4 regions of the Metabacillus sediminilitoris genome follow, and region 3 is predicted to be linked to each of the others. Evidence: riboswitches for the same ligand, from Rfam matches in the RefSeq annotation. Region 3 holds a riboswitch; each other region holds the start of a gene.
What was found. Region 3 has a riboswitch for S-adenosylmethionine ahead of GMB29_RS04725 (bifunctional homocysteine S-methyltransferase/methylenetetrahydrofolate reductase). Riboswitches for the same ligand answer to the same signal wherever they lie in the genome.

Region 1: it holds a riboswitch for S-adenosylmethionine, as region 3 does, so the genes downstream of both, GMB29_RS26395 (methionine ABC transporter ATP-binding protein) here and GMB29_RS04725 (bifunctional homocysteine S-methyltransferase/methylenetetrahydrofolate reductase) in region 3, are expected to answer to the same signal.
Region 2: it holds a riboswitch for S-adenosylmethionine, as region 3 does, so the genes downstream of both, GMB29_RS17735 (phosphoadenylyl-sulfate reductase) here and GMB29_RS04725 (bifunctional homocysteine S-methyltransferase/methylenetetrahydrofolate reductase) in region 3, are expected to answer to the same signal.
Region 4: it holds a riboswitch for S-adenosylmethionine, as region 3 does, so the genes downstream of both, GMB29_RS23135 (methionine ABC transporter ATP-binding protein) here and GMB29_RS04725 (bifunctional homocysteine S-methyltransferase/methylenetetrahydrofolate reductase) in region 3, are expected to answer to the same signal.

The regions. Positions count from the first base shown of each region.
Region 1 is NZ_CP046266.1:5,504,075-5,509,024, forward strand. It holds partial or broken gene GMB29_RS27565 (ABC transporter permease subunit) at 1-732, opposite strand, end outside; gene GMB29_RS26385 (ABC transporter ATP-binding protein) at 725-1,477, opposite strand; gene GMB29_RS26390 (DeoR/GlpR family DNA-binding transcription regulator) at 1,727-2,491, shown strand; SAM riboswitch class I at 2,682-2,786, shown strand; gene GMB29_RS26395 (methionine ABC transporter ATP-binding protein) at 2,953-3,966, shown strand; gene GMB29_RS26400 (methionine ABC transporter permease) at 3,956-4,627, shown strand; gene GMB29_RS26405 (MetQ/NlpA family ABC transporter substrate-binding protein) at 4,652-4,950, shown strand, end outside.
Region 2 is NZ_CP046266.1:3,707,769-3,712,718, reverse strand. It holds gene pyrF (orotidine-5'-phosphate decarboxylase) at 1-568, shown strand, start outside; gene pyrE (orotate phosphoribosyltransferase) at 565-1,197, shown strand; SAM riboswitch class I at 1,952-2,057, shown strand; gene GMB29_RS17735 (phosphoadenylyl-sulfate reductase) at 2,292-2,993, shown strand; gene GMB29_RS17730 (sulfate permease) at 3,007-4,074, shown strand; gene sat (sulfate adenylyltransferase) at 4,125-4,950, shown strand, end outside.
Region 3 is NZ_CP046266.1:924,499-929,448, forward strand. It holds gene metH (methionine synthase) at 1-298, opposite strand, end outside; gene GMB29_RS04725 (bifunctional homocysteine S-methyltransferase/methylenetetrahydrofolate reductase) at 291-2,144, opposite strand; SAM riboswitch class I at 2,323-2,486, opposite strand; gene GMB29_RS04730 (YajQ family cyclic di-GMP-binding protein) at 2,762-3,253, opposite strand; gene GMB29_RS04735 (CvfB family protein) at 3,437-4,297, shown strand; gene GMB29_RS04740 (BMP family lipoprotein) at 4,782-4,950, shown strand, end outside.
Region 4 is NZ_CP046266.1:4,788,688-4,793,637, forward strand. It holds gene GMB29_RS23125 (MetQ/NlpA family ABC transporter substrate-binding protein) at 1-528, opposite strand, end outside; gene GMB29_RS23130 (methionine ABC transporter permease) at 540-1,208, opposite strand; gene GMB29_RS23135 (methionine ABC transporter ATP-binding protein) at 1,201-2,226, opposite strand; SAM riboswitch class I at 2,456-2,563, opposite strand; gene GMB29_RS23140 (SCP2 sterol-binding domain-containing protein) at 2,711-3,028, opposite strand; gene GMB29_RS23145 (thioredoxin family protein) at 3,170-3,475, opposite strand; gene GMB29_RS23150 (toprim domain-containing protein) at 3,499-3,846, opposite strand; gene gcvH (glycine cleavage system protein GcvH) at 4,438-4,821, opposite strand.

The sequences.
Region 1 (4,950 bases), 1.0 Mb from region 3:
AGCTCCGTTATTAAAGTCAGGTATTGAACCAAGCATCACTTGATAGAGATGTGTTGCAACAACATAATATGTCCCACCAACAGAGGCAGGAATACCAAAATCAGTAAAGCTTAAGATAAAGGCAAGGACAAAGGCTCCGCCCAATGTGCCCCATAATGGACGAACGATTGTGTTCATAAAACTTCTAAAGGTCGAATCACCCATAAGTTTTGAAACGATAATATATTTTTTATCAATATATTTAAATGAATTATGAATTAGTAAAAACGCTGCAGGTAATGTATAAATCACATAACCTATTAATAATCCGTTAAATCCATAGATCTCAAATAGATTTCGCCCAACTAGCTTTGTCATTAATCCTTGATTCCCAAAAGAATACATAATTGCAAATCCATACGTGATTGTCGGGAGCAGCATCGGGATCATAATACCTATTTTTATTGCACTTTTTAATGGCCGATACATTCTCGAGCAATTAATAGAATAAGCAAGAATAAAGGCTAAAATTGTCGTAATAATAGCGGTAATGCTAGAAATTTTAATACTATTAACAATTGACTCTAACAGTTCTCGATTAGAAAGGGTTGATAGATAATTTGAGAAACTGTAACCATCACTTGTTTCGAACGAACGAATAAACAAAGAAACAAGCGGTAATAAGAGAAAGATGGCGAACAACACTACGATTGGGATAAAAATGACACGCATTCCCGGCTTAACTTTAGTCATTTTCTTCACCAAATAAGTTATAAATATTTTGTTTCTTAATATGTAATTGTTTAAGAATAAATTCTTTCACAAAGTCATTACTTGGTTTATTAATAATTTCTTGAGGTGTTCCAAATTGCGAAATTTCTCCTTGATTAATGATTAATATTTTATCTGACAACGTTAATGCTTCTTCAGGATCATGTGTGACAATAATGGTTGTAAGCTTATATTCTCTGGCAATTAGTTTAATCCGCTCTTTAATCGATTCCTTAATAACGCCGTCCAATGCACTTAAGGGCTCGTCCAATAATAATATTTTCGGTTTCATGACCAATGTTCTTGCAAGTGCAACCCTTTGTTTCTGGCCGCCGGATAATTCTCCTATTTTCTTTGTTAAATGAGGTTTTAACTCCAAAAATTCAATATACTCATTAAGCTCTTCCTCTGTAACTAAACCCTTCTTATTTTTTAAACCATAAACAATATTTTGGTAGGCATTTAAATTTGGAAAAAGCGCATAATCCTGAAAAACAATATTAAATCCTCTATTCTTCATTTCTACTTGACTCATATCGATATCATTAAAAATGATTTTTCCAGTATTCATCGTTGTTAATCCCAAGATTATATTTAATAGGGTTGTTTTTCCACTCCCACTTTGACCAAGGAGTGAAACGATTTCTCCCGTGTTAATTTCTAAACTGATATCATTTAAAACAACTTTGCTATCGAATTGTTTGCTTATATTCTGTAATTTCAGCAAACGGCTCACCTCCTTGAACACACCCTTAGTATAAAAGGGAAATGTAAATAAAAATAAAGATTTATGTAAATGAAGTGTAAATTTTGCATATATTATCAATAACTTATACATAAATTTTGACTATATTAACTCAAATTTATCAACATGTTACCTGTAACTACTTTAAAAATCTTGAATATATTATGAGTTATCAGTACACTTAAATTAATTAATGAAGGCAAAAAACGATAACTTTGAATGGGTGATTATATGTTTCCACTTGAAAGACAAAAGAAGATCCTTGAGCTGCTAATGATTAAAAAAGTCATTAAGATAACAGAGTTAACAGAGGAACTAGAGGTTTCTGTCGATACGCTTCGCAGAGATTTAAACCTTCTTACAGAACAAGGGAAAATCGAGAAAATCTATGGCGGGGTTAAACTAGTAGAATCAACATTCGGAGAATCCTCTATAGATGAACGCATGATTAGTCACTTAAAGGAAAAAGAAATGATCGCACAAAAATGCAGTGAATTTATCAATGATGGCGATTGTATTTATATTGATAGCGGGTCAACAACCTATCAAATTGCCAAATATATTAAAAATAAAAAGAATTTAACAGTCGTGACAAATTCAATTCCTGTTGTAAACGAACTCCTAAATAGTGATGTGGAACTAGTCATCATTGGCGGGAAAGTAAGAAAAAACGAAAAGTCTGTCGTTACTTACGAATACTTATTTAATTTTAGTGAATTGAATATATTAAAAGCCTTTATTTGCGCAAGTGGTATTACGATTGAAAAGGGAATTTCTGATTATAATTTAGAGGAAGCCATTACAAGAAAAAAAATGATCGAGTTATCAAAAGAAATTTTCGTAGCCGCAGATAGTACTAAATTTGGGAAAGATGTTACAATCGGCATTGCTTCCCTTGATAAGATTGATTACATGATTACAGACCATAACTTACCTACTCATTTTGTTAATCAATTCAAAAAAACTAGTACAAATCTTATTATTTCACAAAATTAAACATTTTTATAAAAACCCTATATCAGAATAGTCTACACTAGAGACATGTTCATGATGGTAACATTTCATTTCCTTTATTTTCTAGATATTAACCAATTGGGTGTTATTGTCCAATAGATATAAAATCATTTTATAGATTGACAGAACTTAACTATATTAGTATATTAGATACTATTAATTTACAAATTTAATCTTATCCAGAGAGACTGAGGGACTAGGCCCGATGACGTCCGGCAACCCCCTATTTGGGAAGGTGCCAATTCCTGCAGAATGGTTTCATTCTGAAAGATAAGCCAAGATACAGTTTCTGTTTCGATGCTCCTTTCAGATGAAGGAGTATTTTTTTTGTGTCTAGGAACGGGGACAGAATTCGCTTTATTTAAGCATACCTTCCAAATAGACTAGATTTGCTAACCTTAGGTGAAATTTGGATGTAGAAAAACATAAAAGGAGGTCATTACATGATTAAAATTCGCAATCTTTCGAAAGTATATAAAACTAAAAATGGTCAGGTAACTGGTGTGGATAACGTGTCACTGACAATTCAAAAGGGCGATATTTTTGGAATCGTCGGCTATTCCGGTGCAGGAAAAAGCTCCCTGCTTCGCTGTATCAATCTTTTGGAACGGCCTACTTCCGGAAATGTCACCGTAAATGGCACAGATCTCACCTCATTAAAAAGTAAAAATTTACGGATAGCACGGTTAAAAATCGGCATGATTTTCCAACACTTTTATTTAATTAGCCAAAAAACTGTGTTTGAGAACATTGAATTTGCCTTAAAAGCAGCGAAAATACCTTCCAAAGACATGAATGACCGTGTTGAAGCCTTACTTGATATGGTTGGTCTTGCTGATAAACGTGATGTATTTCCTTCACAATTGAGTGGAGGGCAAAAACAGCGCGTCGGCATTGCACGTGCACTTGCCAATAATCCTAGTGTCCTTTTATGTGATGAAGCCACTTCAGCCTTAGACCCGACCACAACAAAATCAATTTTAAATCTATTAAAAAAAATTAACAAAGAATTAAACATTACGATCGTTTTGATAACTCATGAAATGGATGTTGTAAAGGAAATTTGCAATCGCATGGCTATCATGCAAGATGGTAGAGTGATTGAAGAAGGTCCAGTATATGATATCTTCGCAAATCCACAGGAAGAACTCACGAAGGAGTTTATCGAAAGTGTTGTTTCATATGATTTGCCTGCTGCGATTTTTAAAAAGTGCGAAGGAACAATTATTAAAGTAACATTCAAAGGAGAGATTGCTGGAGAAGGCATCATCTCCGATACTCTCCAGCTATATAACGTAAAAGGCAACTTCCTGCACGGTTCAATTGACTATATACAGGAGGCGCCGCTTGGTATTTTTCTTATGGAATTAAAAGGAACAAGTGAAGAAATCAGCAAAGCCATACAATTTATTGAAAATCGTTCAGCCCTAGTGGAGGTGTTACGTTATGGGATTTGATATGAATCATCTTATTGAACTGATTCCAGATATAAATCTAGCATTTCTGCAAACTATTTATATGATTGCAATTTCCTTAGTCATCTCAACTGTTATTGGGTTACCGATTGGTGTCCTTTTATATGTCACAGACAAGGGCCTATTCCTGCAAAATACTTGGATCAATTCCATCATCGGTTTCTTAGTTAATATGGTGCGATCAATTCCGTTTATTATTTTACTTGTTGCATTAATACCATTAACTAATTTCCTCGTCAAAACAACGATTGGACCAACAGCAGCAAGTGTCTCACTTTCTGTCGCAGCCATCCCATTTTTCGCCCGCATTGTCGAAACGGCATTACGAGAAATTGATAAAGGTGTTGTTGAAGCAGCAATCGCAGCAGGTGCTACACCATGGATGATCATTAAAGATGTTCTTTTACTTGAAGCAAGATCTGGAATTATTTCTGCTATTACATTAACACTTATTAGTTTAGTAGGATTTTCAGCAATGGCTGGTGTTGTCGGCGGCGGCGGAATTGGTGATTTGGCCATTCGTTTTGGTTATTACCGCTATGATAATACCATTATGATCGCAACAGTCGTTATTTTAATTATATTAGTTCAGTTAATTCAGCTAATTGGTGATAAAATCGCCAAAGCTGTTAATAAAAAATAAACATCAGAAAGAAGGAATACTCACATGAAGAAATGGGTTAGTTCATTTATTCTATTATTCGCCTTAACAGCTCTTGCAGCATGCGGGAATACCGAAAGTAAACAAAGTAGTGATAGCAAAGAGAGCACAGAGTCAAAAGAAATTAAAATCGGAGCTACTGCTGGTCCTTACAGTGATATGGTTTCAAAAGCCATTATTCCTGGGTTGGAAGAAAAAGGATATAAAGTAGGGTTAGTCGAATTTAGTGATTATATTCAGCCTAATAAATCGTTGAACAATGGCGATATTCAAGCAAATCTATTTCAAAACTCGACATATCTAGA
Region 2 (4,950 bases), 2.8 Mb from region 3:
GCAGCATGGTCATGATATTTTTCTAGATTTAAAGCTACACGACATCCCAAACACGGTAAAACAAGCGATGCGTGGCTTAGCCAAACTAGAGGTTGATCTTGTAAATGTTCATGCTGCAGGCGGTAAAAAAATGATGGAAGCGGCAATTGAAGGGTTAGTTGCTGGGACACCTGCTGGAAAAAATAGACCGGCTTGTATTGCTGTAACACAATTAACAAGCACGTCACAACAAATGGTACAAGATGAACTATTAATTAATAAAGAAATCAATCATATTGTGCTTCATTATGCAAAAATGGCACATGAAAGCGGCTTAGATGGTGTTGTTTGCTCGACACATGAGGTGGAAGCATTACAAGAACATCTTGGCTCTACATTCATTAAGGTAACTCCTGGAATTCGGATGAAGAATGATTCTGCAGATGATCAAACACGAATTGCCACTCCGGAATTAGCTCGTCGACTAGGCTCTACAGCAATAGTAGTCGGACGTAGCATTACTAAACAAAAAAATCCATATGAAGCATACTTACATGTAAAAAAAGCTTGGGAGGAAATAGTGGAATGAAACAAGATATTGCAAAACACCTATTAGAAATCAAAGCAGTCTATCTCCAACCAAATGAACCGTTCACATGGTCAAGCGGTATGAAATCGCCGATTTATTGTGATAATCGTTTAACACTATCATTTCCTGAGATTCGTAAGCAAATAGCAGAGGGTCTTTCTGAATTAATAAGAAATCACTTTCCAGAAGTCGAGGTTGTTGCAGGTACAGCAACAGCTGGTATTCCGCATGCTGCTTGGGTAAGTGATCAATTAAATTTACCTATGTGCTATGTTCGAAGCAAGGCTAAAGGACACGGAAAAGGAAATCAGATTGAAGGTCAAGTGCTGGAAAATCAAAAGGTTGTAGTAATTGAAGATTTAATTTCAACTGGCGGTAGTGCAATTACTGCTGTTGAAGCACTACGTGAAGCGGGCTGTGAAGTGTTAGGTATCGTTTCAATCTTCACGTATGGCTTATCTGCCGGTGAGGAAAAATTAGCCAAGGCTAATGTGGAAGCAAAATCATTATGTGATTATAATACTCTTCTTGATGTAGCTGTACAAGAAGGCTATGTAAATGAACAAGATCTTACCAAACTAAAAATGTGGAGAGAAAATCCTGCATCAGAGGGTTGGTTAGAAAATTAAGTAAGGCTTTGGATACCTTGGACTGCCTCTGGTAATTAAAACACTTGAATAAAAGGTTTTTTGTTTTGGATTCATGAATTTCAAAACACCATGCAGAACAAGGTGCCTTGAGCTAAATAAAGTAGATACAAACTATACATAGGTATATTGAAATCAAAAGCTGTATTCTAGCAAGTAAATAGGATATGGCTTTTCTGTTTTTTCTGCCATAAAACCCTTTTTATTAGGAAATTAGGAATCATAAACTACACGATAGTTGACGAAAGTATCAAAACTGTTCCCGTAGGAGCCGAGCCATCCTCCATCATATAAAGGGCCGGTTTAACCCTATAGCCATGTCCAAGGAAGAAGTAAACAAATGTATTGAAAATATCGAAACAGATCTCCTTAACATGCTGTGTGACTTTGATGGTATCTTTTTAAGGGTTTTTAAGACTTCGGAATAGAAGCTACATAATAACTTATATTATGAGTGTGAAATTTATAAAATGAAGAATAGAAAGAATAGGATAGCGAATTACACATAGAATTGCTGTTTTGATGAAAAATATTTTAACGGAACTATTATTTATGTACATTTGAATGGGTTGATGTATATATATATAAGAAAAATACCTAATAAGTATAAGTGTATTTTAAAAAATAATCTAAATGTGAAAAATATATAAAATAAATGAAAAAAATATTAATCCGATAAGTAAAGTCGGGTTGACTTTTGAGGGAATTGTGTTAAAATTTTGAATCAACAGCATATTTCTTATCAAGAGTGGTGAAGGGAACTGGCCCATTGAAGCCCAGCAACCTGCTATTTAGCAAGGTGCTAATTCCAGCCAAAGCAATTCCAATTTGGAAGATAAGGGTAGATCGTCCCTAATAGTCTTCAAGTTGAAGGCTTTTTATCGATTAATAATATAATCAATCGTTAGTTTGTTTGAGGAAAAACTTGGATCGAAACATTTGGCATATAACTCCATTTGTTAACAAGAAAATACAGTATATCATTCATGATTGGTAGGTTAACATTATAAATCCGACTATTAACGTATGAATAACTGGTTTTTAAAAATAAGTAATAAAAAGAAGAGGTGAATATTTTGCTAACTTATGAGAGTTGGACAGAACCGAGTGAAGATTTTATAGTAGATGATAAGTATAAGGGTGCCCTAAATGTATTGAATTGGGCATATGATCACTACGGTGAAGATGTTGTTTATGCTTGTAGCTTTGGAATTGAAGGAATTGTATTAATCGATTTAATTTCAAAAGTAAAACCTGATGCGAAAATTGTGTTTTTAGATACTGATGTTCACTTTAAGGAAACATATGAATTAATCGATAAAGTGAAAGAAAAATACCCGTCATTAAATATTGAATTAAAAAAACCAAAACTTACATTAGAAGAACAAGCTGAAAGCTATGGTGATAAGCTTTGGGAAACCGATCCAAATAAATGCTGTAATATAAGAAAAATTATTCCTTTAAACGAAACATTGCAAGGTGCTACGGCATGGATTTCCGGTCTTAGACGGGAACAATCAGAAACAAGAAAACATGTAAACTATATCAACAAGGATGAACGCTTTCATTCAGTAAAGGTTTGCCCGTTAATTCATTGGACGTGGAAAGATGTATGGAGATATGTTCATAAAAATGACTTAATCTACAATCCTTTACATGATAGAGGATATCCTAGCATTGGTTGCTTTCATTGTACAAAACCAATATTTAATGAAAATGATTTAAGATCTGGCAGATGGTCGGGGCAAATGAAAACAGAATGCGGCCTCCATCAATAGGAGGAAATAAATGATGTTAGAGATAATTGCAATCATCATCAGCTTTTTTTTCGCGATGAATATTGGTGCAAGTGGTGCAGCTGCTTCGATGGGAGTAGCATACGGATCAGGGGCGATTTTACGCCCTAGAAATGCTCTTATCTTATGTGCAATTTTCGTTTTTTTAGGAGCCGTAATTGGTGGGGGGGAAGTTGTCAAAACGATAAGTTCTGGAATCATCCCATCATCATTTATTACAATCAAAATTGTTGTTATTATACTTTTTTCAGCAACGATTTCACTTTTTTTAGCTAATTTATTAGGTATTCCTCTTTCTACAAGTGAAGTAACTGTTGGATCTGTAGTTGGAGTTGGTATTGCTTATAAAGCATTATACATCGATAGTTTATTATGGATTGTCATGTTTTGGATCATCGTACCAATCGTTGCATTTGTGATTGCAATTATTTTTATAAAATTGTTTCATGCCTTTAAATTAGCAGAAAAATATTCTTTAGAAGGGAAGATCGTTACTTATCTTCTAGTGTTTGCTGGTTGCTTTGAAGCATTTTCCGCAGGAATGAACAATGTTGCAAATTCCGTTGGACCATTAGTAAGTGCTGGACTGCTATCGGTAACGAAAGGAACGATTATTGGCGGTATCTTTGTTGCAATTGGTGCACTTTTCTTAGGTCGTCGAGTACTTGAAACAAATGGTAAGAAGATCACCAACTTTTCAAAAATTGAGGGGATACTAATTTCAGGTACTGGAGCAACTCTTGTTACGATTGCATCAATTTTTGGAATTCCAGTACCACTTACTCAAATCACAACATCTTCTATACTAGGGATAGGAATCGCGAAATCTGGTGCAAATGTATTTCAACAAAAGATCGTCAAAAATATGTTAATGGTTTGGTTGATTTCTCCACTTATATCGTTAACCATGTCTTATTTCTTAGTTAAGTTATTTATTACAAGTGATTTATATACGATCTTTGTATTAGGAAGCCTGTTGATTGCAACACTTGGTACAATAAGTTTAATGAAGGCTAGTAGACAAGAAAGACGTACTGTTCACGAAGAGGGTGGGGGAATTTAAATATAATTCCTATTAAATATCGTTTTTATCAGAATTGGAGGCTATTAAAAATGAGTTTACTTCCACACGGAGGAAAATTAATTCAAAAATTATTTTTAGGTGCAAATGTTTCACACGTTGAAAAAGAAATTGAGCTAGATGCAATTGCTCTTAGTGACTTAGAACTAATCGCAATTGGTGCTTATAGTCCAATTAAAGGTTTTTTATCACAAAAAGATTATGATTCTGTTGTTGAAACGATGAAATTATCAAATGGCTCTGTTTGGAGTATCCCGATAACTTTACCTGTTTCAGAAGAAAAAGCTGCATCTTTAACAATTGGTGAAGAGGTCCGTCTTGTAGCTGAGAATGTTACATACGGTACAATCACAATTTCAGATATTTTTACACCTGATAAACAAAAAGAAGCAATCAACGTATTCCGTACGGATGATCTTGCTCATCCAGGTGTGAAAAAAATGTTTGAACGTGGAAATGTGTATGTTGGTGGTGAAATTTCACTTGTAAAACGTCCTGAAAAGAAATTTGCAAATTATTATTTAGACCCAAGTGAAACTAGAAAAAAATTCGCTGACTTAAACTGGAAAACAATTGTAGGATTCCAAACAAGAAACCCAGTTCATCGCGCACACGAATATATCCAAAAAACAGCTTTAGAAACGGTTGATGGTCTATTCTTAAATCCATTAGTTGGTGAAACTAAGTCAGATGACATTCCGGCACATATTCGTATGGAAAGCTATGAAATATTATTAGAAAATTATTATCCAAAGGATCGCGTTCATTTAGGTGTTTTCCCAGCTGCAATGCGTTATGCTGGTCCACGTGAAGCCATTTTCCATGCAATGGTGCGTAAAAATTATGGATGTACACATT
Region 3 (4,950 bases):
CGATTTTTGCTGATTCAATATTCAGTTCAAGTGCAAGAGAACCAAGCTCATACTCATCTAATACAAGCGCAGTAGCACCAAATGTGTTTGTAGAAATAATATCTGAGCCTGCTTCTAGGTATGCTTTATGAATGGCTTCAATTGTTTCGGGTGCAGTTAAGGTTAAATATTCATTACACCCTTCATAATCTTCACCGCCAAAATCCTCAGGTGTGAGATCTGCAGCTTGAATCATTGTTCCCATAGCTCCGTCCAGAACAAGAATTCGTTTTTTTAGTTCATCTTTGATGCTACACATGTGTGATCTTCCTTTCAGCCAGTTGTTTTTCCTTCTCATGGATGTAATTTGTAAGCTCCACTGTAAGGTCATACTGTAAAAATGGGGTAATGAGATAAATACCGTTAAATAGATCAAATGCAGTATCGATCAAATCCTTGGCGATGGCAAGGCCTTCTTGTCGAGCTTTTTCCTTGTCAGTACCAGCTTCAGCCATTTTTTCTCTAATCGAATCAGAGAGTTTAATACCAGGTATTTCATTATGAATAAATTCAGCATTACGGCTTGATGTTAGTGGCATAATTCCGATATAAATCGGTGCTTTTAGATTTCGAGTTGCTTCATATACATGAACAATTTGTTCATTTGAATAGAGCGGTTGTGAAATAAAATAATCAGCACCACAGGCAATTTTTTTCTCAAGTCGTACAACAGCCTTGTCTAAATGGCGAACATTTGGATTAAACGCAGCGGCAACTGAGAAATTTGTTTTTGCACCTAATGGTTTACCCGAATAGGAAACACCCTCATTAAACTGTTTGATTAAACTGATTAAATCAAAGGATGATACATCATAAACAGATGTAGCACCAGGGAAATCTCCAATCTTAGATGGATCACCAGTAATCGCTAATACATCTGAAAGGCCTAATGTGTGTAAGCCCATTAAATGAGATTGTAAGCCAATTAAGTTTCGGTCACGACATGTAATATGAATTAAGGTTCGTGCATTCGTTTTTTCCCTTGCAAGCAATCCTGCTGCTAAATTGCTAATACGTGGTGAAGCAAGGGAGTTATCAGCAAGTGTGAGTGCATCAATACCAGCATCATGCAGAGCCTGTGCACCTTCGAGAAATATACTCATTCCAAGCTTTTTTGGCGGATCAAGCTCAACAATGACAGAGCGTTTTTCCTTAACAATCTCTTGTAGCGGAGCAAGAGTGTCTTTGTCTGCTGACGTCGATTGAATGTGAATTTCTTTCGGAATTTTCACTTTTTTATCTGTAATTGGGGCTAAATGTGAGACTGCTTCAGCCATTGCTTTTATATGTTTAGGCGTTGTTCCACAGCAGCCGCCGATAAGTCTAGCACCTTGCTCTCTAAACTTTAAAGCACTCTCCTTAAAATATCCTTCATCTGATTCATACTCGAGTCGTCCTTCATTTAATGCTGGCAGACTGCTATTCGGAAATACAGAGAGATAAGCATGTTCTAGGAGCGGTACCTCCTCTAGAGCTTGAAGCATATGATACGGTCCTAAACGGCAGTTTAAACCAATAACATTTGCTCCAAGTTCTTCAAGTGTTAAAAAGGCTTGTTTTACTGTTGTGCCGTCTTGTAATACACCTGGCTCATGAAGGGAAACATTTGTGATGATTGGTTTATTCGTTTCTTTACGAGCTATTTGCAAGACAGTTTTCAGTTCGTCAAAATCATAATAGGTTTCTAGCAATAATCCATCAACATCTTCATTTAATAAGACAAATAGCTGTTCTCTAAAGTTTCGTTTTATTTCTTCAAGAGTGTGAGCACTTTTCTTAAATGCTCGAACACCGCCGATCGTTCCGAAAACATATGTTGATCCTGCAGCTGCACGTTTAGCGATTTCAACAGCTTGTTTGTTAATTTGTCTAATTTCATCCTCTAGCCCATAACGAGAGAGTTTTATATCATTTGCCCCATAAGTATTTGTTTGGATGAGATTTGCACCAGCTTGAATATATGCCTCATGCACGTGTATTACATCATCAGGTTTAGATAGATTTAATTCTTCAAAGCAACGATCAACACCGTGGGAATATAGCATTGTTCCCATCGCACCGTCTCCAATTAATATCTTACTTTTAAGGTCTTCTAAAAAGCTCATAAAAAAAGCCTCCGATCGAGTAAATATGTGTGTAATTAAAGGGTGGAACGAGCAAGCCTTCCTTGAATTTATGCCATGAACCAATCTTGTCGACTTCATAAAATGTTAGCAGTTCCCGTTCCTATTCATTCAAATAAAAAAGCCTTCTTTTGAAGAAGGCTGAATGATTCTAAGCTTCTCCTTATCTTTCAAGCATCGACTATGCTTGACTGGAATTAGCACCTTGGCCTTTGGAGGAGGAAGATGCAGTGTTTAAAACACTCAATACACCAAACCTACACTCGAAATTGACCGGTTGCTGAAGCGTCATTGGGCCAGTCCCTCAGCTTCTCTTGATAAGATATGAAATTAACGTATTTTAAAATTGTTCTTTAACAAATCGCTTGCGCATTTCTAAAAATGTATTACACCTAATTTATCTAATATTTTGAAAAATATCAATAGGTAAATGATATTTTGGTTAAATTTACATTCATTTTTCGTTTTTTTAAGGGCAATCTTAAAAAAGACAGTTTCTGCAATAGTGTTGTAGAAACTGTCTTTGGGTTCTTTGACGTTTAGCGAAGTCCAGGGATTCTTATATATGGCCATGCTGAACAAGGCACTCCGTGTTTGCTTTATCGATAGTTAATGAACTGAACATCTATTGGTAAATCTGCTTCCCTAATTGCAGCGATTACTGCCTGAAGGTCATCTCTGCTTTTTCCTGTTACACGGATTTGATCATCCTGAATTTGTGTTTTCACTTTTAATCCTTTATTTTTAATGATCGTGTTGATTTTTTTCGCATTATCCTTATCAATGCCCGAAACTAATTCGGCTCTTTGGCGAACAGTACCGCCTGAAGCATTTTCAATCTTTTTGTACGAAATATTTTTTATTGGTACATTACGTTTAATTAATTTTGAAAGTAAGACGTCTTTTAATTGGTCAAGCTTATATTCATCATCAGACACTAAAACAAGCTCTTCTTTTTCTAATGAAATATTGCTTTTACTTCCTTTAAAGTCATAACGTGTTGCAATTTCTTTCAGGGCAATACTGATTGCATTTGTTACTTCTGGAAATTCAATTTTTGAAACGATATCAAATGAACTATCTTTCGCCATAATCATCCTCCATTACGTATATAATATGGTTAGATTATAGTAAAATAAAACAATGATCACAACTATTTACAACGTGATTGTTAAGCGATTCGCTAATAGAGGGTAACTATGTTATAGTTAAACACTATTTATTTGAACGAAACATACTAAAGAATGGTAGAAGAAAGGATAGATGACAATTTTATGATGCCAGGAACTTTTGCAACATTAACAATAGATGAAAAAGTCGATTATGGCTATTTTTTAACGGATGGAAATGAACGTGTACTTTTACATAATAATGAAGTCGTTGGTGAAATAGAGGTAGGGGAGAAGCTTGAAGTCTTTTTCGTATTAGATGCTGAGGACAGGTTATATGCGACCATGAAAAAACCGCTTATAACAGAGGATACATATGCTTGGGTCGAAGTAGTAGATGTAGTAGATGACATGGGGGCATTTGTTAACATTGGGTTAAGCAAGGATGCACTTGTTGCGAAAGATCATCTTCCATATTTAAGAGAAGTATGGCCTGAAGCAGGTGACAAGCTTTTTTGTACTTTGAAAGTATCGAAAAATGGCCGATTCTTTGTAAGGCTGGCCACAGAGGAAATTGTTGAACCATACTTTAAAGATGCTGATCGAGCAGTATTTAATAAAGAAGTGACAGGAACTGTGTACCGAATGATCGTTGCCGGATCTTTTATTTTGACAGAGGAAGGGTATAAGGGTTTTATTCATTCATCACAGCGAACGGTTGAACCGCGATTAGGGGAGACAGTGACAGGACGTGTAATTGATGTAAAGGAAGATGGTACTGTCAATGTATCCCTACTACCACGTAAGCATGAGGCATTAAGCGTTGATGCAGAAAGAATATATGCTTACATGCAAGAAAGAGGCGGTGCCATGCCTTTTTCCGATAAAAGTGATGCAGAAGATATTAAAGAACGATTTCAATTGAGTAAAGCAGCATTTAAACGAGCACTTGGTCATTTAATGAAGCAAGGTAGAGTTTATCAAAAAGAGGGCTGGACGTATTTTAATGAACAGTCTGACTCATAAGTAAATAAATCAAAACGGTTTTCATTTCTGCTTAAGAAGTGAGGGCCGTTTTTTTATTAAGAAACATATTTCTGATTTAACTCTCAAGGTCTCGCCTGGCATTCGTAGATGATACAACTATATTTATGTGGTTTTTGTCTCCTTGGAAAATGATTTTGAGGCTCTTTTCGTAAAGATTGTTGGTAAGTAAAAAATACGAACAGCTGTTGATTGTTGTAAATATGCGAGACTCCTGCGGGAGAAGTGTGCCTTAGGAGACCCTGGAAGTGCAAAAGCACTGAGGAGGCTCCTGAGACCGCCCGCGGAATGCGAGTACCCGCGGGCGGAAATCAATCCAGGTTATTCGTGTAAATGTAATTGAAAAGCAACAAAGTATGCGAAAATAGTCTTTTGAAAAAATTATTTTGACATAATGATGAAATAGAAAAGAATCATGCCGATAAATACATTGAAAGTATAAAGAAATATAAAGTGAGGTTTTAAAATGTATTGTAAAAAAATAATATCGATATTATTTTTTTGTTTGATCCTTGTCATTACTGGATGCTCACAACAAGAAGTGGCAAGTAAAGTAGATGAAAAAGTGAAAATAGGTATTATGCTCTCAGATGTAGGGTTAGGAGATCAATCGTTTAGTGATTCAGCTTTTCATG
Region 4 (4,950 bases), 1.7 Mb from region 3:
AATATCTTCAATTGTTGCAGCTGTTTTTTCAACGCCTTCTTTTAATGTGATTAATCCTTTTTCTTCAAGCATTGAAAGCATACGACCATGATCCGCAACTGAGTTACTCATGATGATTTTTGCACCCTCTGGAAGATCTTCTAAAGACTTGTGTCGTTTAGAATAAACACCAATTGGCTCAATGTGTACGCCGCCAGCATTTACAAACTTATATCCATTATCTGCGATTTGAGAATTTAAATATGGCTCATGTTGAAAATAGTTTGCATCTAACTCTTCTTCAGCTAACGTTTTGTTCGGTAAAACATAATCTGTAAATTCAACAATCTCTAAGTCAATACCTTTTTCTTCCAACAAAGGCTTTGCTTCTTCTAAAATCTCAACATGTGGTACTGGTGAAGCACCAACTTTTAATGTTTTTGTATCACCTTCAGAACCACCTTCTGCTCCCTCATCGGCAGCACCTCCACAAGCCGCAAGAGCAACTGTGAAAATAGCAAGTATAATAGCTAATAAAGATTTTTTCATTCCTTCTCCTCCTATCGTTTGTCAATCGTCTTAGTTATGATATCTCCAATAATTTGGATGATAAACACGAAAATTAGGATAATAACTGTTGCAACTAATGTTACTTGGTTATTCCCGCGGTTAAAACCTTCTAGGAAAGCTAGATTTCCTAATCCGCCCGCACCAATTACTCCGGCCATTGCTGTTGATCCAATAAGTGCGATCGCCGTTACCGTAATCCCGGAAACTAATGCTGGCATTGATTCAGGTAGTAACACTTTCCAAATAATTGTACCTGATTTTGCCCCCATTGATCTTGCCGCTTCAATAACACCTTTATCAATTTCTCTCAAAGCAATCTCAACCATACGACCATAAAAAGGTGCTGCACCAATAATTAATGCTGGTAATGCTGCATTAGCACCAAGAATTGTACCAACTAGTACTTTCGTAAATGGCAATAACAAAATGATTAAGATAATGAAAGGAATTGATCTGAATATATTAACAATAACTGCAACAAGACCATTGATGAACTTGTTCTCCCATATGTTTCCCTTTGCAGTTAAGAATAACAGTAAACCCAAAATGATTCCTAAAAAAAACGTCGCCACAACAGACAAACTCGTCATATAAATGGTTTCCCATGTGGCTTCCCATACCTTTTCCCATTTCACTTCAGGTAGAAGTTGTTCAAGCATTTGCAATTACCTCCACCTCTACATGCTGATTATAAATATATTCTAACGCTCTATTCAGTTCTTGCTCTTCACCATCTAAATGAATAAACAAACTACCATAAGAACCGTTTTGAGTTTGAGAAATCTTTCCTTGCAAAATATTAATATCGATTGCAAATTCTCTTATTAAATTTGTAATCAAAGGCTTTTCAGTTGATTCGCCTACAAATGATAATTGAATAACTTTTCCTTTCGGATAAAGTTCCAATAAGTGTGCTACGACCTCATTTGTTTCCTCAGGCTCAGTAACCTGCTTCACAAATCGTTTTGTTATTGGTTGTTTCGGATTTCTAAATACGTCTAATACGTCCCCTTGCTCAACAACTTCTCCGTTTTCCATTACGGCTACACGGTGACAAATTTTTCGAATAACATGCATTTCATGTGTAATTAACACAATGGTAAGCCCTAATCTTTTATTAATATCGACAAGTAAATCAAGAATAGAATCCGTTGTTTGCGGATCTAGTGCAGATGTTGCTTCATCACATAGTAACACCTTTGGATTATTAGCTAATGCTCTCGCTATCCCTACACGCTGCTTTTGACCGCCACTTAATTGTGAAGGATAAGCATTCTCACGACCTTCTAGACCAACTAGTTTGATTAACTCATCAACACGTTTCAAGCGTTCAGTTTTTTTAACACCAGCAATTTCTAGCGGAAATGAAATATTCTCTCTTACCGTTCTTGACCATAAAAGATTAAAATGTTGGAAAATCATACTGATTTCTAACCGTGCTTTACGTAATTTCGCTCCGCCTATCGCATCTATTTGACTACCAGCAACATGAATAGAACCACTTGTTGGCTTTTCTAATCCATTTAACAAACGAATTAATGAACTTTTTCCTGCGCCACTATAGCCAATAATCCCAAAAATTTCACCTTTGCTAATTTCAAGGTTTATATTATTTACAGCTGTAACATTACCTGCTTTTGTTGAATAAATTTTTTTAACGTTCTGTAATGTAATCAAGATGTCACCTACTTTCAGTTCTTTTATCTTTCATTATTTTCATTTAAATTTTAAAGAAAAGATTTTTTAATGATCATCATATCGCATCAAATTATGATCGAAAAGATGAAAATACAAAATACTTTCTCAGGTAGTTTTACACCGATAGGACTTGTGGAAAAATTTTATAGTAGAAAATTAAAAAACCTCTCCGCAACGTGAGCAGAAAGGCGTAAGAAAAAAGTCCTTTCTCCCATCTTCCAAAGCTTGCAGCTTTGCGTGAATTGGCACCATTTCAACATTTGTTGATGGTTGCCGGGCTTCATAGGGCACATCCCTCCACCTCTCTTGATAAGAGACAAACTATATAATTAAAATTTAAATATTATGTCAGTAAATAAGTACGAGACTGATTGTACATGCTATTTTCAATATTGTCAATAAATTTAATTGATTGAAGAACGATCTAGTTAGGACATAAAAGATCGAATATTACCCAAAATGATCAACACAATTTAATGATTGCCTCAACTCTTAAAAAAGTGCGGTACGTCCCTTTGATAGAGATTTTCCCAAACGCAATTAACTGCTTAAGGCTAACATTATGTAATAACACTTCACTGATGTCTTGTTCATCACCTTCTAAAGTAAAATCAATTTTTTTTGGGGGTGACACTAACTTCTTCGCTCCATTTGATGTAAATTCAATAAAATGACTTGATTCTTGGTAGGGGCGAATTTCCACAACTAATGTTTGGTTTAATAGGAGTGGGGTTAAAAAACGTGCTTTATTAAAATTGGATATAAATGTTGTTACATACATAGAAAATCCTCCGTTCTCAATCAAGTTATAGTAATAACTTCATTGCATGACGAAGGATTCCTTTATAAAGAAGTCGACAGTTTCTGCCTATTTATTCATTAATGTGTATTTCTTTTATTATTTCCTGAGAAATATGTCATTTCATTGTATATACTGCGTGAAAAGCTCGTGTAAAAAGCTTACTGATTGAAAGGCGTAAATCCTTTCTTTTTCAAGACCATTTTCAAAAATAAGTAAGCAAGGTACACTTTCCACACCTAATTCTTGAGCTTCTTTTGGAAAGTAATTTAAATTTACTGAATGAATGTCCAGTGATGGAAATAATTCATCAACGATTGTTAACATTCGTCTTGCAACCTGGCATGTTCCACACATCGGAGTGTATAAATATAAAGCCATTAGTCCTTCATTTTTTATAATAATTTTTTTCTCTTCCCATTCAATCATATCTAAGAAAATTGGACACCTTTCTAAAGAAACTTCGCATCTACATCAATATTTGCACTTAATAAAACAGAAGCAACATGATGATCTGGTGCTGTTGCTACTTCTCGATAAGCTCTATCAATATAAATATGTGATGCCTCAGGAAATTCTCTTTTAAATTGTTTACGCAATCGATCACCTGCATCGTCTGAGTCCACTAAAATGTAAACATCCTTCGAAAATAATTCATCAATTAATTCGTCAAGCCTTGTTACACTTATCGTCCCATTCGTGCAGATAATCTCGATCTGTTCATTCAACACATTTAGTACCTTTTGTTTATCTGATTTGCCTTCAACAATTAATACTTTTTCAACCTCAACGAACGACATAAACATCACCTGTTTTTATAGTAAAAGTCTTTTCTATAAATTATTCGATTTGTCGAGGTTGTTTCCTTTTTATTTTATGTTTTTTCTAAAATTTAACGTATTTTAGAAAAAATAATAAAAAGAAACGACCACTTCTTGGTACATTTTATTAAAGCAGCTAATAAAGTTAATATTACTTCTTTATTTATGGCTGTTTTCGGATACTTCAAATATAGTTACATGAATAACCTGGATTGATTTTCCGTTGCAGGTACTCGCTTTCCGCGGGCTGTCTCACGAGCCTCCTTATGCTTTGCACTTGCGGGGTCTCCTGGGGCACGCTTCTCCAGCAGGAGTCTCGAACCTTTCACTACAATAACAGCTGTTCGAATTTGTTACTTGCTAAAACAACACTCTTTACGAAAGGCTGTTTTCGTAAACTTGTTGCTATTTACCAAGTAGTACGATGTGGTTGATTTCCGCTCCAATCAACATTAAATAGTTTTCGTTTTAAAACAACAATCTATAAGAAAAGAGCCTTATTTATAGACAAATGGACACCCTTTTTTACCTTATTAGTAGGGTGTCCATCAATTCAAATCATCATGCTAATTAGTCTTCATTTGTCATTTCTACATATTGTTCTGCTGTCATTAAGTTTTCAACGTCAGCGACATTTGCCGGTTCAATGACAATCATCCAAGCTTTTTCGTATGGTGATTCATTAACAAATTCAGGGCTATCGTCTAAATCTTCATTGATTTCAACTACTTTTCCACTGATAGGTGCATATAATTCAGAAACCGTTTTTACAGATTCAACACTTCCGAATGGCTCGTCCGCTTTAATTTCATCGCCAACCTCTGGCAATTCAACGAATACGATATCACCTAGTTCAGATTGTGCAAAATCTGTAATACCGATGCGTACCTTTTCTCCTTCAACTTTTACCCACTCATGTTCCTCAGAATAACGAAGTTCTTTTGGTGTGTTCATTTTCATTACCTCCAGCATCCATATCATTTTTTATCCTTACATAGTTATTAGCTAAACGCACAAGGCGTATGAACGCCTTCATCCAAAATGAAGGAAAAATTAAGCATAACTTAAAGCCCAACTAAAACG